4 regions of the Pseudomonas sp. GW101-3H06 genome follow, and region 3 is predicted to be linked to each of the others. Evidence: predicted binding sites of a transcription regulator. Region 3 holds the regulator's gene; each other region holds the start of a gene.
What was found. The regulator sigma-54, encoded in region 3, starts transcription at its own class of promoters, with help from an activator protein. The targets are predictions, from matches to a motif close to ANTGGCATNNANNTTGCTNT.
Positions count from the first base shown of each region.

Region 1: a site for sigma-54 is predicted at 2,012-2,031, ahead of glnK (P-II family nitrogen regulator). Genes of this name have one in related genera too.
Region 2: a site for sigma-54 is predicted at 1,513-1,532, ahead of AC07ZE_RS25335 (pilin). Genes of this name have one in related genera too.
Region 4: a site for sigma-54 is predicted at 1,719-1,738, ahead of AC07ZE_RS22280 (flagellar basal body rod protein FlgF). Genes of this name have one in related genera too.

Region 1 is NZ_JBWKZO010000001.1:6,259,749-6,263,782, forward strand. Features, by position in the region: gene AC07ZE_RS28920 (ammonium transporter) at 94-1,431, opposite strand; gene glnK (P-II family nitrogen regulator) at 1,467-1,805, opposite strand; gene AC07ZE_RS28930 (accessory factor UbiK family protein) at 2,226-2,486, shown strand; partial or broken gene AC07ZE_RS28935 (BRO-N domain-containing protein) at 2,898-3,023, shown strand; gene AC07ZE_RS28940 (YifB family Mg chelatase-like AAA ATPase) at 3,400-4,034, shown strand, end outside.
Region 2 is NZ_JBWKZO010000001.1:5,521,726-5,525,759, reverse strand. Features, by position in the region: gene AC07ZE_RS25345 (type II secretion system F family protein) at 1-1,098, opposite strand, end outside; partial or broken gene AC07ZE_RS25340 (type IV-A pilus assembly ATPase PilB) at 1,101-1,287, opposite strand; gene AC07ZE_RS25335 (pilin) at 1,579-1,998, shown strand; gene AC07ZE_RS25330 (BON domain-containing protein) at 2,308-2,664, shown strand; gene AC07ZE_RS25325 (DUF2845 domain-containing protein) at 2,937-3,233, opposite strand; gene AC07ZE_RS25320 (DUF748 domain-containing protein) at 3,233-4,034, opposite strand, start outside.
Region 3 is NZ_JBWKZO010000001.1:1,089,400-1,093,433, reverse strand. Features, by position in the region: gene lptC (LPS export ABC transporter periplasmic protein LptC) at 1-62, shown strand, start outside; gene lptA (lipopolysaccharide transport periplasmic protein LptA) at 49-597, shown strand; gene lptB (LPS export ABC transporter ATP-binding protein) at 597-1,322, shown strand; gene AC07ZE_RS04910 (RNA polymerase factor sigma-54) at 1,503-2,996, shown strand; gene hpf (ribosome hibernation-promoting factor, HPF/YfiA family) at 3,071-3,379, shown strand; gene ptsN (PTS IIA-like nitrogen regulatory protein PtsN) at 3,392-3,856, shown strand; gene rapZ (RNase adapter RapZ) at 3,859-4,034, shown strand, end outside.
Region 4 is NZ_JBWKZO010000001.1:4,870,064-4,874,097, reverse strand. Features, by position in the region: gene AC07ZE_RS22285 (sigma-54-dependent transcriptional regulator) at 1-1,482, shown strand, start outside; gene AC07ZE_RS22280 (flagellar basal body rod protein FlgF) at 1,793-2,533, shown strand; gene flgG (flagellar basal-body rod protein FlgG) at 2,579-3,364, shown strand; gene flgH (flagellar basal body L-ring protein FlgH) at 3,417-4,034, shown strand, end outside.

The DNA of each region.
Region 1 (4,034 bases), 5.2 Mb from region 3:
GCTGTAAGAAAAAACCTTTCAGCCGCCCTTTCAATGATAAATCGCGGACAAAAAAATGCCCGGCAAGCCGGGCAAATTTTTTCATGCGCGTGCTTACAAGTTGTAGCCGCGTTCGTTGTGAAGTGCCAGATCGATGCCGACCGACTCTTCTTCTTCAGTGATGCGCAGGCCCATGACAGCATCCAGGACCTTGAGGATGATGTAAGTGATGATCGCGGTGTAGATCACCGTGAAGCCCACGCCTTTGCATTGAATCCAGACTTGTGCGGCGATGTCGGTCACGGTGCCGAAGCCACCCAGGGACGGAGCGGCGAATACACCGGTCAGGATCGCGCCGAGAATACCGCCGATACCATGCACACCGAAGGCGTCCAGGGAGTCGTCATAACCCATTTTGCGTTTCAGGGTGGTGGCGCAGAAGAAGCACACCACGCCTGCGGCCAGGCCGATCACCAGGGCGCCCATCGGGCCTACAGTGCCAGCGGCTGGAGTGATGGCGACCAGGCCGGCAACCACACCCGAGGCGATGCCCAGTGCGCTTGGTTTACCGTGAGTGATCCACTCGGCGAACATCCAGCCCAGGGCCGCTGCGGCGGTTGCAATCTGGGTGACCAGCATCGCCATGCCGGCAGTGCCGTTGGCGGCCGCGGCGGAGCCGGCGTTGAAGCCGAACCAGCCGATCCACAGCATGGCGGCGCCCATCAGGGTGTAACCGAGGTTGTGTGGAGCCATCGGGGTGGTCGGGAAACCTTTACGCTTGCCCAGTACCAGGCAGGCGATCAGACCGGCCACACCGGCATTGATGTGCACCACGGTGCCGCCAGCGAAGTCCAGCACGCCCCAGTCCCACATCAGGCCGCCGTTGCCGGACCAGACCATGTGCGCAATCGGCGCATAAACCAGGGTGAACCAGATGCCCATGAACACCAGCATCGCGGAGAATTTCATGCGCTCGGCGAAAGCACCGACGATCAGCGCCGGGGTGATGATGGCAAAGGTCATCTGGAAGGTGATGAACACCGCTTCAGGGAACAGCGCCGCCGGGCCGGTCAGGCTCGATGGCGTGACACCGGCCAGGAATGCCTTGCCCATGCCACCGAAGAAGGAATTGAAGTTGACGACGCCCTGCTCCATGCCGGTGGTGTCGAACGCGATGCTGTAGCCATAAATAACCCACAGGACGCTGATCAGACCGGTAATGGCGAAGCACTGCATCATCACGGAAAGAATGTTTTTCGACCGAACCATGCCGCCGTAGAACAGCGCGAGGCCGGGAATGGTCATGAACAGCACGAGAGCTGTCGAGGTCAACATCCAGGCGGTATCGCCGGAGTTGAGGACTGGGGCCGCCACTTCGTCTGCCGCCATGGCCAGGCCGGGCATTACGAGGGACAACAGGGCTCCTAGCCCTGCGATTTTACGCAGAGTCATATTGTTTTCTCCTGGGGCGTTGGGTTTGTGGCGGCTTAGATTGCGTCGGTATCGGTTTCGCCGGTACGGATGCGAATCGCCTGTTCCAGATTGACCACGAAGATCTTGCCGTCACCGATCTTGCCGGTGTTGGCGGCCTTGGTTATCGCCTCGATAACCCGGTCGAGATCCTTGTCGTCAATGGCGACATCAATCTTCACCTTTGGCAGGAAATCGACCACGTACTCCGCGCCGCGATACAGCTCGGTGTGACCCTTCTGCCGACCGAAGCCTTTGACTTCAGTGACGGTAATGCCCTGCACGCCGATCTCGGACAACGACTCGCGCACGTCGTCCAACTTGAACGGCTTGATGATGGCAGTGACTAGCTTCATGAAAACTCTCTCCCGAATTGGTGGACTTGCCCCAGGAAAACAAACCCGTCTCAAGTCTAAGCGCAGTGCCTGGCTTTGTAACGCATCGTCGGCCTTACCCGCCCGTCCGACGCCAGCTAACCGCTCCTTGCCAAACGCTCCCCGCGTTTCGCTCGGCGCACTGCATTCGTCACGGTGACTGCATCAGTGCATGGGTCACTACCGTCTAAGCAGAAAGCTTGCCATCTCCACAAAACTCACTGTTTTCAAGCCTTTACCGGTTGATGGCCGCCACTTCGCCACAACACTCGGCACGTTACGCACAACAACGGTGCGACACCGTCCATCCGCATGCGCGAAAAGCGTGCATCCTTTGCCCGCGAAATTGACTATAGACACTGCGTGATACACTGCCCGCCATTGTTACCAGGACTTTTCCCCATGCTCGCGCCCAAAGACTTCCTCGACGCCCTGACCGGCACCGCCTCCCGCCTCTTCAGCGGTGACACGCCACTGCCGAAAGCCGAAATCGAAAGCCAGTTCAAGGCCCTGCTGCAAAGCGCCTTCAGCAAACTGGACCTGGTGAGCCGGGAAGAATTCGATAGTCAGATGGTTGTCTTGGCACGCACTCGCGCCCGCCTGGAGGCGCTTGAGACAAAGGTGGCGGAAATGGAGGCAAAGCTGAACCCACCCACCGAATAACACCGCATAGCCCACTTTGAAACCCAATCCACTGTGGGAGCGAGCCTGCTCGCGATTAGGTCGGAACGACCTTCAGATTCATCTGTAGGAATTGCCGCAGGCTGCGATCTTTCGATCTCAAGCCCCGCAATAATCCCGGCAACGTCCTACAAAGTTCTCATCCGCCGTCCGATTGCGCCGCGATGCTCCGGTTTCTAAGCTCACCCTCAGCTGAATGTTCAGCACTGGGTTTGGCGACCTGGAAGCTTAAGGAGCATGACGACCATCGACGCAAGTCATGGCGGTTGTGCGTGGGAGACCTCCGGGTCTGCCGGGTTCCTTTTGCTCCGGTTCGCCAACCCGCGTACAACTGCCACCCAATTGTTTGGCGACAATTGCCGGCAGCCCTTATAAGCAAGAGGCGCTGTATCAATGAATCGAGACGATGCATACCTAATTCCGTCTGTCTTCACCCGCCACAAACTCCACCTCCACGCCCTACTCATCCAAAACCAACCCTGGTTCAGCGCCCGCGACCTGGGCCGCCTACTGCGCCTCTTATTCAAATTTTTCGCGAGCAAGCTCGCTCCTGCAGGCGACATTGGTGGGGCTCGCTCCGCCCGCAAGCTGTCACCGACGCCGTTCAACTATCTCGGCACGGCCCTACAAAAAGCATCTTTCCCGCCTGATTTATCAGTCCACGCCCTTTTCTTTACGCTTTTCGCCGTGTTCGATCTCACTCCCATGCACAGGAAGTGTTAATGACTCACAAAAAGCGAAGAGCCACCTGAATAGCGTTTTTTGTCTGCCCGCCCAACGATAACTCGCAACATCCTGCGAAAATTCACCTCCCCTCCCGCCACGCGAAATTCTCACCTCCTGTCTACCCTTCAAAAACCGCAGGAAGCGGCCCCCATCACCTCAAGGAACGACCATGTCCCTCTCCATCGTCCACAGCCGCGCCCAGATTGGCGTGGATGCGCCCGCTGTCACTGTTGAAGTTCATCTGGCCAATGGCTTGCCATCGCTGACCATGGTCGGGCTGCCCGAGGCGGCGGTGAAGGAAAGCAAGGACCGGGTGCGCAGTGCGATCATCAACTCGGGACTGCAGTTTCCGCCACGGCGCATCACCCTGAATCTGGCGCCCGCGGATTTGCCCAAGGATGGCGGGCGCTTCGATCTGGCGATCGCCTTGGGGATTCTCTCGGCGAGCGTGCAGGTGCCGACGCTGACGCTCGATGATGTGGAGTGCCTGGGAGAGTTGGCGTTGTCTGGCGCAGTCCGTGCCGTACGCGGTGTATTGCCGGCGGCTTTGGCGGCGCGCAAGGCCGGACGCTCGTTGGTGGTGCCGCGGGCCAATGCCGAGGAAGCGTGCCTGGCATCGGGCTTGAAAGTGATTGCGGTGGATCATTTGCTGGAGGCTGTCGCGCATTTCAATGGGCATACGCGGATCGAGCCTTATGTTTCCAATGGTTTGCTCTACGCCAGCAAACCCTATCCTGATTTGAATGAAGTGCAGGGACAGCTGGCGGCCAAGCGAGCGCTGTTGCTTGCCGCGGCGGGGGCACA
Region 2 (4,034 bases), 4.4 Mb from region 3:
ATTGTCCACCTCGTCCTCGTAAAAGTCCGCGACCTTGTCGAGCATGTCATCCAGTGCGCCGGACTCTTCACCGATGGCGGTCATCTGAATGGCCATGTTCGGAAAAATACCGGAAGTGCGCATGGAAAAATTCAACTGCATGCCCGTCGCAATGTCTTGCCTGATGCGCAGCACTGCACGCTTGAATACGATATTGCCAGTGGCGCCGGCTACCGACTCAAGGGCTTGCACCAAGGGGACACCGGCGGCGAAGGTGGTCGACAGAGTGCGGGCGAAACGGGCGACGGCGGACTTGTACATCAGGGTCCCGACCAGCGGCAGTTTCAGCAGCCTGGCATCCGTTCGATCGCGAAAGCCTTGCGACGTCCTGAAGGCGTGGCGAAACGCGAAGATGGCCACGATCAGCCCGCCGAGCATCATCCACCACCCATCCTGCATGAATTGCGACAGGCCAATGACCATCACGGTGAACGCGGGTAGTTGGGCGCCAAACCCTTCAAACACCGACTGGAACTGCGGCACTACTTTGACCAGCAGAATCGCGGTCACGATGATTGCCACGAACACGACCACCAGCGGGTAGGTCATGGCTTTCCTGATCTTGGCTTTGAGGCTTTCGCTCTTTTCCTTGTAGGTCGCCACCCGCTCCAGCAAGGTATCCAGGGCGCCGGCCTGCTCCCCGGCATCCACCAGGTTGCAGTACAACTCATCGAAATACCGGGGCTTTTTACGCAGGGCGGCGGCGAAGCTGTTGCCTGCCGCGACTTCCTGTTTCAACTCATCCACCAGGGTGCGCATGGCCGGGTTATCGAAGCCTTCGGCGATGATGTCGAACGACTGTAACAACGGCACGCCGGCTTTCATCATGGTCGCCATCTGGCGCGTGAACAGGGCAATGTCCTGCGCCTTGATGCGCTTGCCCAGGTTGAACAGCGAAGTGGTTTTCTTGCGCACCTTGCCGGGGTTGATGCCTTGCTTGCGCAACTGCGCCTTGATCAGTGCCGGGTTTTGACCGCTCAACTCGCCGGTGACCTTGGTGCCTTTGCGGTCAGTGCCTTCCCAGGCATACACACTGATTTTTGCTGCTTTGACCGCCATGTTCAGTCCTTGGTGACCCGGTTGATTTCTTCAAGGCTGGTGATGCCTTGCATGGTTTTGAGCAAGCCTGCGGTGCGCAGGTCGTTGCAGTGTTCGCAGCCGACCGGCTCATAGATCGTGAATATGCCGATGCGTTCCTTGGGGGAAGCCTTGGTTGAGCAACGCCCCGCGAGGCGATTGCGCGCGCTTGTGTCAGTGAGCAGCCGGGCCAGGACCATTTGCTTGGCCTGGCCGCTGAGGGCAATGTCATTCATTGGACGACCGGACGAAGACAGTTGGAAGACTTATAGCCTACTCAAGCGATGGAACCAAACCAGCGACGCAAAGGTGACAAAAATCGTCAGATAGTGCGGATCCTGGGGGGAGGAAAGGGCGGTGTGGCGATCATGCCACCCGCCAACAGGGGATGTGGCGCTTGGCATGGGCTGTGCTGAGACAGTTTCAGATCATGAGATTTCGACTCATGCACGGAGGCTGTCAATGAACATTCAAAAAGGTTTTACCCTGATCGAGCTGCTGATCGTGGTGGCGATCATCGGGATTCTGGCGACGTTTGCGATCCCGGCTTATTCCAAGTACCAGGCGCGGGCGAAGGTGACGGCGGGGCTGGCGGAAATTTCCGCGTTGAAGGTGCCATTTGAGGATCTGATGAATCAAGGAACCGATCCTGATCTGACGAAAGTGGGCGGTACTGCGACAACCTCCAACTGCACAACGACAGCTTCGGGTAAAGCCGCTGATGGAACGGGCACAATTGGTTGCACAATCCTGAATGCGCCGGGTCCGGTGTTGAACAAAACCATTACCCTGACGCGAGCGGTGACGGGCTGGAAATGCGCCACTACCGTCGACCAGGAGTTTGCGCCTAAAGGCTGCGAAGGCGTTGTCCCTAAGGTCTGATTCCTCATCCGTTTGCCTGATACCCCGCCTCTGGCGGGGTATTTTTTGTTCGCCGCCTTCAAATTCCGAGTGCTGCGGAAAAATCCCGACAATTCATGGCGTTAGGCCTTCCCCAAAACCCGCAACTTGCATGTAGAGAATGGCCGAGTCATGCAAATTGCATGATTCCGAAAAACAAGATGTTTAGTAACTAAATGATTTATAAGGGATTATTGCCAGTCTCAAAGTTGGCACAGCGTTCGCAATATCTCTGGTAACCCTGCTGAAAAGAAATCCAGCAGACTTTCCAGAAAAACAGGAGTTACTCGTATGAAGAAGTTCGCTATCGCTGCCGCCACTGCAACCGCGTTGACCCTGACCATGACTAACGCAGCCTTTGCACAGTCCACTCAGGCGACTCAGGCACCCATGATGCTGGCCGCCGGTGAAGTCACTGAAGCGAAAGAGGATGTTTCCGATACCTGGATCACTACCAAAGTCAAAGCAGACCTGGTTACCGAAAAAGGCATTCCGGGTACCGATATCAAGGTGGAAACCAACAAAGGCGTTGTGTCCCTGTCTTCCACTACCACAGTCACTGATAGTCAGAAAGCCACCGCGGTGAAAATCGCCAAGAACATCAAAGGCGTCAAAGCGGTTTCCGCTGACGGCCTGAAAGCCGAGTAAAGGCAAGGCTTCTCGCCTGGACTGGGAGAAGGCGCGGCAGGCGGGCCGAGATATACGTCTGTCGCATCTTGAGGAGTTCATGCGAACGGCCATAAGGATGTGGCCATTACAGGCCCCGGCATTCGTGTCGGGGCCTGTTCTATTCCAAACAGCACAAATCAATGTGGGAGCGGGCTTGCTCGCGAAGAGGTCGGTACATCATCCACATCTCCTGAGATTGGAATTCCGTCTTCGCGGGCAAGCCCGCTCCCACATTAGATATCTGACTGGCTTCAGTTACCGCGTTTGCTGGTGATCTGCACCAACCGATTCCCCTCGAACCGCAGATACTGATACATCCCGCCGTTCGGCCCGTAAGTCCATTCTTCGACCTGAAACTCTTCCCGTCGATTGGTACTGCGCTTGTAACCCAGCAGATCGCGGCTGACGGGGTCACCACATTTGTGCAGCACTTCGCTCGACCGGTCACCGACACTGATCAATTGGCTGCCGCAGCGCAAAGTATCCGCCGCCCAGGCCTGGTTCGCCGTCAACGCCAACATCAATGCGAGCAACCGCCGCTTGCCCATCATTCGGCGTCCAGATGCATGGGCGTCACCACCTTGCCGTCCTTTTCCGCTTCGCCTAATTGGGCATCAATGAAGTACACGCGGTCATCGGCCAGTTGACCCTTGTCGACCAGATAATCCTTTATGCTGCTGGCGCGTTCCTGGCCCAACTCGCGCAACAGCACTTCGCTGGAACTCCAGAACTGGATCACGCCCTCGCGCATCTTCGCGGTGCGTTCTTCTTTGCCCAGGTCTTTCCATTCGGCAGGCGGCTGGGTTTTCAGACGTGTGCGGTAGATGCCTTCCAGCAGCGGACCTTTCTCGCTGTCAGGCACTTCCAGCAAAGCAGCTCTCGCCGGTACCTTTTCACCGCGCCGCTGGAGCATTTTGTAGTAGTTGTATTGATACTCCCGCTCAAGGCGTTGCTCGGCAATCAGTGGGCCGTCGCTACTCTTGGCCGCGGTGCCTTCGATTTCCAGGCGCAGGGCCGGGCGTTCCTTGAGGGCCTTGGACAGCTTGACCAGGGCCGCTTCCGCGTCCTTGCTCAGCTCGCTTGAGCCCGGCGCGAACGACACGCTGCCCAAATCTTCCGACCCGCCACCGGCCACCAGTCCACCAATGAGTTTGAAGGGCGCGGCGGCCGCCTTGACGATCAGGTTGCGCAGGGTCTGCCAGACAATCGGCATGACGCTGAACTGCGGGTTGTTCAAGTCGCCGGACACCGGCAGTTCGATGGAGATCTTGCCGTCGACATCCTTGAGCAAGGCAATTGCCAGCTTCAGCGGCAGGCTCACGGCGTCGGGGCTGTCGACTTTCTCACCC
Region 3 (4,034 bases):
ACTTGAAAGAAAGCAGGATACACCTGCTCTCGAACGTAAGAGGACAGTATGAGGCTCGTTAAAACCCTCCCTATTTTGCTCAGTCTGGGCGCGGCACTGGGAAGCGTGAGCGCCTGGGCTCTGCCGGATGACCAACAGCAGCCTATCCGCATTCAGGCCGACGACGCCCAGCTGGACGACAAGAACGGTATCGCCACCTACACGGGCGACGTGATCATCACCCAAGGCTCGATGAAGGTCACAGGCAACAAAGTGACCATGACCCGCGCATCTAACGGCGATATCGATGTGGTGACGTCGGTGGGCAACCTCGCCTACTTCGAACAAGTGCAAACCGCGGGCGATGCCAAGCCTGTTCAAGGCTGGGGCGTGACCATCCAGTATCATGCAACGCAAAACCGCGTTGTGCTGATCGATCGCGCCAAAGTCGTCGACAAGGACAACAACGTCACCCAGGGCGAAAAAATCGTCTACGACACCGTTAAAAAGCTGGCCAGCGCCGGTCGCGCCACAGGCAGCAAAGTCACCGAAGCGCGCCCACGCATCGACATGGTGATCCAGCCGAAAAAGAAAACCGACGAGCAAAAGGCCCAGTAATGGCAACTCTGAAAGCTCAGCATCTGGCCAAGAGCTACAAGAGCCGCCAGGTCGTGCGTGACGTGAGCCTGTCCATCGACAGCGGTCAGATCGTCGGCCTGCTTGGCCCCAACGGCGCCGGCAAGACCACCTGCTTCTACATGATCGTAGGCCTGGTAAGGGCCGATCAGGGCCGCGTCCTGATCGACGACCTGGACGTCAGCCACCAGCCTATGCACGGTCGCGCGAAGGCCGGTATCGGCTATCTGCCGCAAGAAGCGTCGATCTTCCGCAAACTGTCGGTGGCCGACAACATCATGGCCATCCTCGAGACCCGCAAGGAACTCGACAAGGCCGATCGTCGCCAGGAGTTGGAAAGCCTGCTGCAGGAGTTCCACATCAGCCACATCCGCGACAACCTCGGCATGAGCCTGTCCGGTGGCGAACGCCGCCGCGTGGAAATCGCCCGCGCACTGGCCACCAACCCGAAATTCATCCTGCTCGACGAACCCTTCGCCGGCGTGGACCCGATTTCGGTGGGCGACATCAAACAGATCATCCACCACCTCAAGGCCAAGGGCATTGGCGTGCTGATCACTGACCACAACGTCCGTGAAACCCTGGATATCTGCGAAACAGCCTATATCGTCAACGATGGCCAACTGATCGCCGAAGGCGACTCCGACACCATCCTGGCCAACGATCTGGTCAAGGAAGTGTACCTGGGCCATGAGTTCCGCCTGTAAGCACTGAGCTGGCTAGTCGACCGAGCGCTTGTCTCGATAAAAATCAATACTTTTTTATTGTTACAGCGCTCTAGGCAAGCACCGCAACTTCGGGCATATAATTTGCTTATGTTTGGCGCTCCGGCGCCCCTGTAGTGGATGGCGCATGTGCGCCGGCGAATAAGGTGTTAAGCCCCTGCCATGAAACCATCGCTAGTCTTGAGAATGGGCCAGCAGCTGACGATGACACCGCAGCTGCAACAGGCCATCCGCCTGCTCCAATTGTCGACCCTGGACCTGCAGCAGGAAATCCAGGAGGCCCTGGAGTCCAATCCGATGCTCGAGCGCCAGGAAGAAGGCGACGACTTCGACAACACCGACCCCTTGGCCGACAACGCCGAACAGAAGCCCAACACCGACATCCAGGAACCCTCCTACCAGGAAAGCGCGCCGACGGTTGATAACCTCGACGAAGGCGACTGGAACGAACGCATCCCCAACGAACTTCCTGTCGATACGGCATGGGAAGACGTCTACCAGACCAGCGCCAGCAACCTTCCCAGCAACGATGATGACGAGTGGGACTTCACCACCCGCACATCAGCCGGTGAAAGCCTTCAAAGCCACTTGCTCTGGCAGCTGAACCTGGCCCCGATGTCCGACACTGACCGGCTGATTGCCGTGACCCTGATCGACTGCATCAACAATCAGGGCTATCTGGACGAAACGCTCGAGGAAATCCTCGAAGCCTTCGATCCGGAACTGGACATCGAACTGGACGAGATCGAAGCCGTCCTGCACCGCATCCAGCAATTCGAACCCGCCGGCATCGGCGCCCGTAACCTGGGTGAATGCCTGTTGCTGCAATTGCGCCAGCTGCCTGCCAAAACACCCTGGCTGGCCGAGGCCAAACGCCTGGTCACCGATTACATCGACTTGCTCGGCAGCCGTGACTACAGCCAGCTGATGCGCCGCATGAAGCTCAAGGAAGACGAACTGCGCCAGGTCATCGAACTGGTCCAGAGCCTCAATCCGCGCCCGGGCTCGCAGATCGAGTCCACCGAAGCCGAATATGTGGTCCCGGACGTGATCGTGCGCAAGGACAACGAGCGCTGGCTGGTAGAGCTCAACCAGGAGTCTGTGCCACGACTGCGGGTCAACGCCCAGTACGCAGGCTTCGTGCGCCGCGCCGATACCAGTGCCGACAACACCTTCATGCGCAATCAGCTGCAGGAAGCCCGCTGGTTCATCAAGAGCCTGCAAAGCCGCAACGAAACCCTGATGAAAGTAGCCACCCAGATCGTCGAGCATCAGCGCGGCTTCCTGGAGTATGGCGACGAGGCGATGAAGCCGTTGGTCCTGCATGACATCGCTGAAGCGGTCGGCATGCACGAGTCGACGATCTCACGGGTGACCACGCAGAAATTCATGCATACCCCCCGGGGTATTTATGAACTGAAATACTTTTTCTCCAGTCACGTCAGCACCTCCGAAGGCGGCGAATGCTCGTCCACGGCGATCCGCGCGATCATCAAAAAACTGGTTGCCGCGGAAAATCAGAAAAAGCCGTTGAGTGACAGCAAGATCGCTGGTTTACTGGAGGCACAAGGCATTCAGGTGGCTCGCCGCACCGTCGCCAAGTACCGCGAATCCCTCGGGATCGCGCCTTCGAGCGAACGCAAGCGATTGATGTAGAGCCACGCCACAGCGTTCCAGTGGCAGATCATCTGATCTGCCGCTTTATGCACTGGCAACGAAGGAGAAGCTGTATGCAAGTCAACATCAGTGGACACCAACTGGAAGTGACCGAACCTCTTCGCACCTACATCGGCGAAAAACTCGAACGATTGGAGCGACATTTCGACAAGATCACCAACGTGCAGGTCACGATGACGGTCGAAAAGCTGAAGCAGAAAATCGAAGCCACGCTGCATATTCCCGGCAATGAAGTGGTCGCGAACGCGGAACATACCGATATGTACGCGGCGATCGACGCCTTGACCGACAAGCTGGATAAACAACTCAAAAAGCATAAGGAAAAGACCCAGAGCCTCCTCCAGGGCGCTACCGGTCGTTAACACTCCCAACCCATGATCCGACTTGAAAGCATCCTGACCCCCGGCCGTTCCCTGGTGAACGTGCCGGGCGGCAGTAAAAAGAAAGCCCTAGAGCAAATTGCCAACCTTATCCATCGCGAAGTGCCGGATCTGGAGATGCAAGATGTCTTCGAGGCTTTGATCGCCCGCGAAAAACTCGGCTCGACCGGTTTTGGCAACGGCATCGCCATTCCTCATTGCCGCCTCAAGGGATGCAATGCGCCCATCAGCGCCTTGATGCACCTGGATGCCCCTATAGATTTCGACGCCATCGACGGCGCGCCGGTTGACCTGCTGTTTGTGCTACTGGTCCCGGAAGCCGCCACCGATGCGCACCTTGAGTTGTTGCGCCAGATTGCCAGCATGCTCGACCGCAAGGACGTGCGCGACAAACTGCGCAGCGCCCCGAGCAATCAAGCCTTGTATCAGGTTGTCCTGGACGAGCAAAACGGGCAGTAATCATGCGCTTGATCATCGTCAGCGGCCGATCCGGCTCAGGTAAAAGCACCGCCCTCGATGTGCTCGAGGACAACGGCTACTACTGCATCGACAACCTGCCTGCCGGGTTGCTGCCGGAACTGGCCGAACGTGCGTTGATTCATACCGAGCTGTCACAGCCGCTGGTTGCCGTATCCAT
Region 4 (4,034 bases), 3.8 Mb from region 3:
AACGTCGCTCGCGGGGAAGTAGGCGGTGAGCACGGCAATGCGATCTACCTGCACTGTCCGAACCTGATCAACATTCAGTTCCAGGCGTTGCGTCCGAAATTCGAGGCGATTGCCGGGGTTTTCGGTGTCAAGCGCGTAGGCCTGATGCCCAGCGAGCGTCGGCACATGGAACTTAATGCGTTGCTGGGCGCGCTGGAGTTTCCGGTGCTGTCGATCGACATGGGTGGTTCCATCGTTGCCGCTAACCGGGCGGCGGCGCAGCTGCTGGGTGTGCGCGTCGATGAAGTGCCGGGGATTCCGTTGTCGCGGTATGCCGAAGACTTTGATTTGCCGGAACTGGTGCGCGCCAATAAATCACGGATCAACGGATTGCGCGTCAAGGTCAAGGGTGACGTGTTTCTCGCCGACATCGCACCGCTGCAATCGGAACATGACGACAGCGAAGCCATGGCCGGTGCCGTGCTGACGCTGCATCGCGCCGACCGGGTTGGGGAACGCATCTACAACGTGCGCAAGCAGGAGTTGCGCGGTTTCGACAGCATCTTTCAGAGCTCGAAAGTGATGGCGGCGGTGGTGCGAGAAGCCAGGCGCATGGCCCCGCTCGACGCGCCACTATTAATAGAAGGGGAAACCGGGACCGGCAAAGAGTTGTTGGCACGTGCCTGCCATTTGGCCAGCCCGCGCGGGCAATCACCGTTGATGGCGCTCAACTGCGCCGGCCTGCCGGAATCCATGGCCGAGACCGAACTGTTCGGCTACGGCCCCGGTGCCTTCGAAGGGGCGCGGGCCGAAGGCAAGCTCGGGCTGCTGGAACTGACGGCGGGAGGTACGCTGTTTCTCGACGGTGTCGGCGAAATGAGTCCTCGGTTACAGGTGAAATTGCTGCGCTTCCTGCAGGACGGCTGCTTCCGGCGTGTCGGCAGCGATGAAGAGGTTTATCTCGATGTGCGGGTGATCTGCGCGACCCAGGTCGATCTGTCCGAGTTGTGCGCCCGCGGTGAGTTTCGTCAGGACCTGTATCACCGCTTGAACGTGTTGTCGCTGCACATCCCGCCACTGCGTGAATGCCTTGACGGTTTGCCGCCGCTGGTTGAGCACTTCCTCGATCAGGCCAGCCGACAGATCGGTTGCCCCTTACCCAAACTGGCCCCGGCGGCCATGGATCGGCTTACTCATTACCATTGGCCGGGCAATGTCCGGCAGTTGGAAAACGTGCTGTTCCAGGCGGTTTCCCTGTGCGACGGCGGGACGGTCAAGGCTGAGCACATTCGATTGCCGGACTATGGCGTGCGTCAGCCTTTGGGTGATTTTTCCCTGGAGGGCGGGCTGGACGAGATTGTCGGGCGCTTTGAGAAAGCGGTGCTGGAACGGTTGTATTCCGAACATCCGAGCAGTCGGCAATTGGGTAAGCGGCTGGGGGTTTCTCATACCACCATTGCCAACAAGTTGCGCGAGTATGAGGTCGGTAAGACCGAGTCATAACCGATAGTTGATTCACCTGTGATGGCCTCTTCGCGAGCAGGCTCGCTCCCACATTTGAATCGATAACCCTCTGGGAGCGAGCCCGCTCGCGAAAGCGGAGTTGGCCACTGCCCAAGGCCAAGCCTTGCCACCCACCGGCATGACACCGCCGGTTTTTCGTCTCTGACACATTTCTCCTGATCCCCTGAAACTCCCTCAAGTCCTTTGTTTGCCGGGCCTCGCGCTGCAAAAAACAAGTTGGTCTGCAAATTGCTTATGGCTCATCAGTACAGCAGTGGGCGGCAAACGTCCGGCAGGCAGAGGATAGATTGTGGACAAGTACCTTTATGTGGCAATGACCGGCGCCAGCCAGAATGCACTGGCGCAGAAGGCTCATGCCAACAACCTGGCGAACATCTCTACCAACGGCTTCCAGAAAGACCTGGAGCAGGCGCGCTCGATGCCGGTGTTCGGTGACAGCTTTCCGGCGCGTGCCTTTGCGATGTCCGAACGCCCGGCCACCGACTTCTCTCCGGGCGCTTTGGTGGAAACCGGCCGCGACCTCGATGTCGCCGTGCAAGGCAACGGCTGGCTGGCGGTGCAGAACCCTGACGGCGGTGAAAGCTACGTGCGCACCGGCAGCCTGGTGGTTGACGCCCTGGGTGTGTTGCGCGCCGGCAATGGCATGCCGGTGATCGGCAATGGCGGTCCGATTGCCGTGCCGCCCGAGCAGCAGATCGAAGTGGGCGAGGACGGCACCATCAGCATTCGTGCGATGGGCGAAGGTCCCCGCGTCATGGCGGAAGTCGACCGCATCAAACTGGTCAACCCGGACATCAAGAACATGACCAAGGGCCTGGACGGTTCGATCCACACCAAGGATGGCCAGCCGGCGCAAGCCGATGCCAACGTCAAACTGGTGTCCGGTTTCCTTGAGTCGAGCAACGTCAATGCCGTGGACGAGATGACCTCGGTGCTGGCCTTGTCCAAGCAGTTCGAGCTGCACATCAAGATGATGAACACCGCCAAAGAAGACGACCAGGCCATGGCTCGGGTCTTGCAGATCAGCTAATTATCAGAACGTCGCGCCGTAAAACAGGCGCACGAGGAGAATCGAATGCTTCCGGCTCTATGGGTTGCCAAAACCGGTCTGTCCGCCCAGGACACCAACCTGACCACCATTTCCAACAACCTGGCCAACGTGTCGACCACGGGTTTCAAACGTGACCGCGCCGAGTTCCAGGACCTGCTCTACCAGATCAAGCGTCAGCCAGGCGCCCAGTCGACCCAGGACAGCGAACTGCCGTCGGGTCTGCAACTGGGTACCGGTGTGCGCATCGTCGGCACCCAGAAAAACTTCAACGCCGGCAGCCTGCAAACCACCGAGCAGCCGCTGGACATGGCCATCGACGGTCGCGGTTTCTTCCAGATCCTGCAACCGGACGGCACCACGTCCTACACCCGTGACGGTACGTTCCATCTGGACTCCAACGGCCAGATCGTCAACGCCAGCGGCTTCGCCCTGGAACCGGCAATTGTCATTCCGAACGACGCTCAGACCTTCACCGTGGGTAAAGACGGCACCGTGTCCATCACCGTGGCCGGCAACCCGGCTTCCCAAGTGATCGGCAACCTGCAAACCGCCGACTTCATCAACCCGGCCGGCTTGCAAGCGGTGGGTAACAACCTGTTCCTGGAAACCGCTGCCAGTGGTGCGCCACAAGTCGGCACCCCGGGCCTGGCCGGTTTCGGTACCACGCTGCAGAACACTCTGGAAACGTCCAACGTCAGCACCGTTGAGGAGATGGTCAACATGATCACCACCCAGCGCGCCTACGAGATGAACTCCAAGGTGATCTCCACCGCCGACCAGATGCTCTCGTTCGTAACGCAGAATCTGTAATCAAGTCTATGAGGCGACCATGAGGTCGCCTGCAACACCGTGAGGTAGGGTCATGAAACGCTTCGTCTCTGTTCTGGCACTGAGTGGGATCACCGCGCTCGCAGGCTGCGTGCCTGTGACGCCCAAGCCCAATGACCCTTACTACGCCCCGGTGTTGCCGCGCACGCCGCTGCCGGCTGCGGCGAACAACGGCTCGATCTATCAGGCCGGGTTCGAACAGAATCTCTACACCGACCGCAAGGCGTTCCGGGTCGGTGACATCATCACCATTACCCTGAACGAGAAGACCCAGGCCAGCAAAAACGCCAACTCGCAAATCGACAAGACCAGCAAGACCGGCATCGGCCTGACCTCGCTGTTCGGTAGCAGCGCCACCACCAACAACCCGTTCGGTAGCAACGACCTGAGCCTGAGTGCCAGTTATGAAGGCGATCGCGCGACCAAGGGTGACAGCAAGGCCGGGCAGGGCAACAGCCTGACCGGTTCGATCACCGTGACCGTCGCCGATGTTTTGCCCAACGGCATCATCGCCGTGCGTGGCGAGAAATGGCTGACGCTCAATACCGGCGATGAGCTGGTACGGATTGCCGGGCTGGTTCGCGCCGATGACATCGCCACCGACAACACCGTGTCGTCGACCCGCGTCGCCGATGCACGCATCACCTATTCG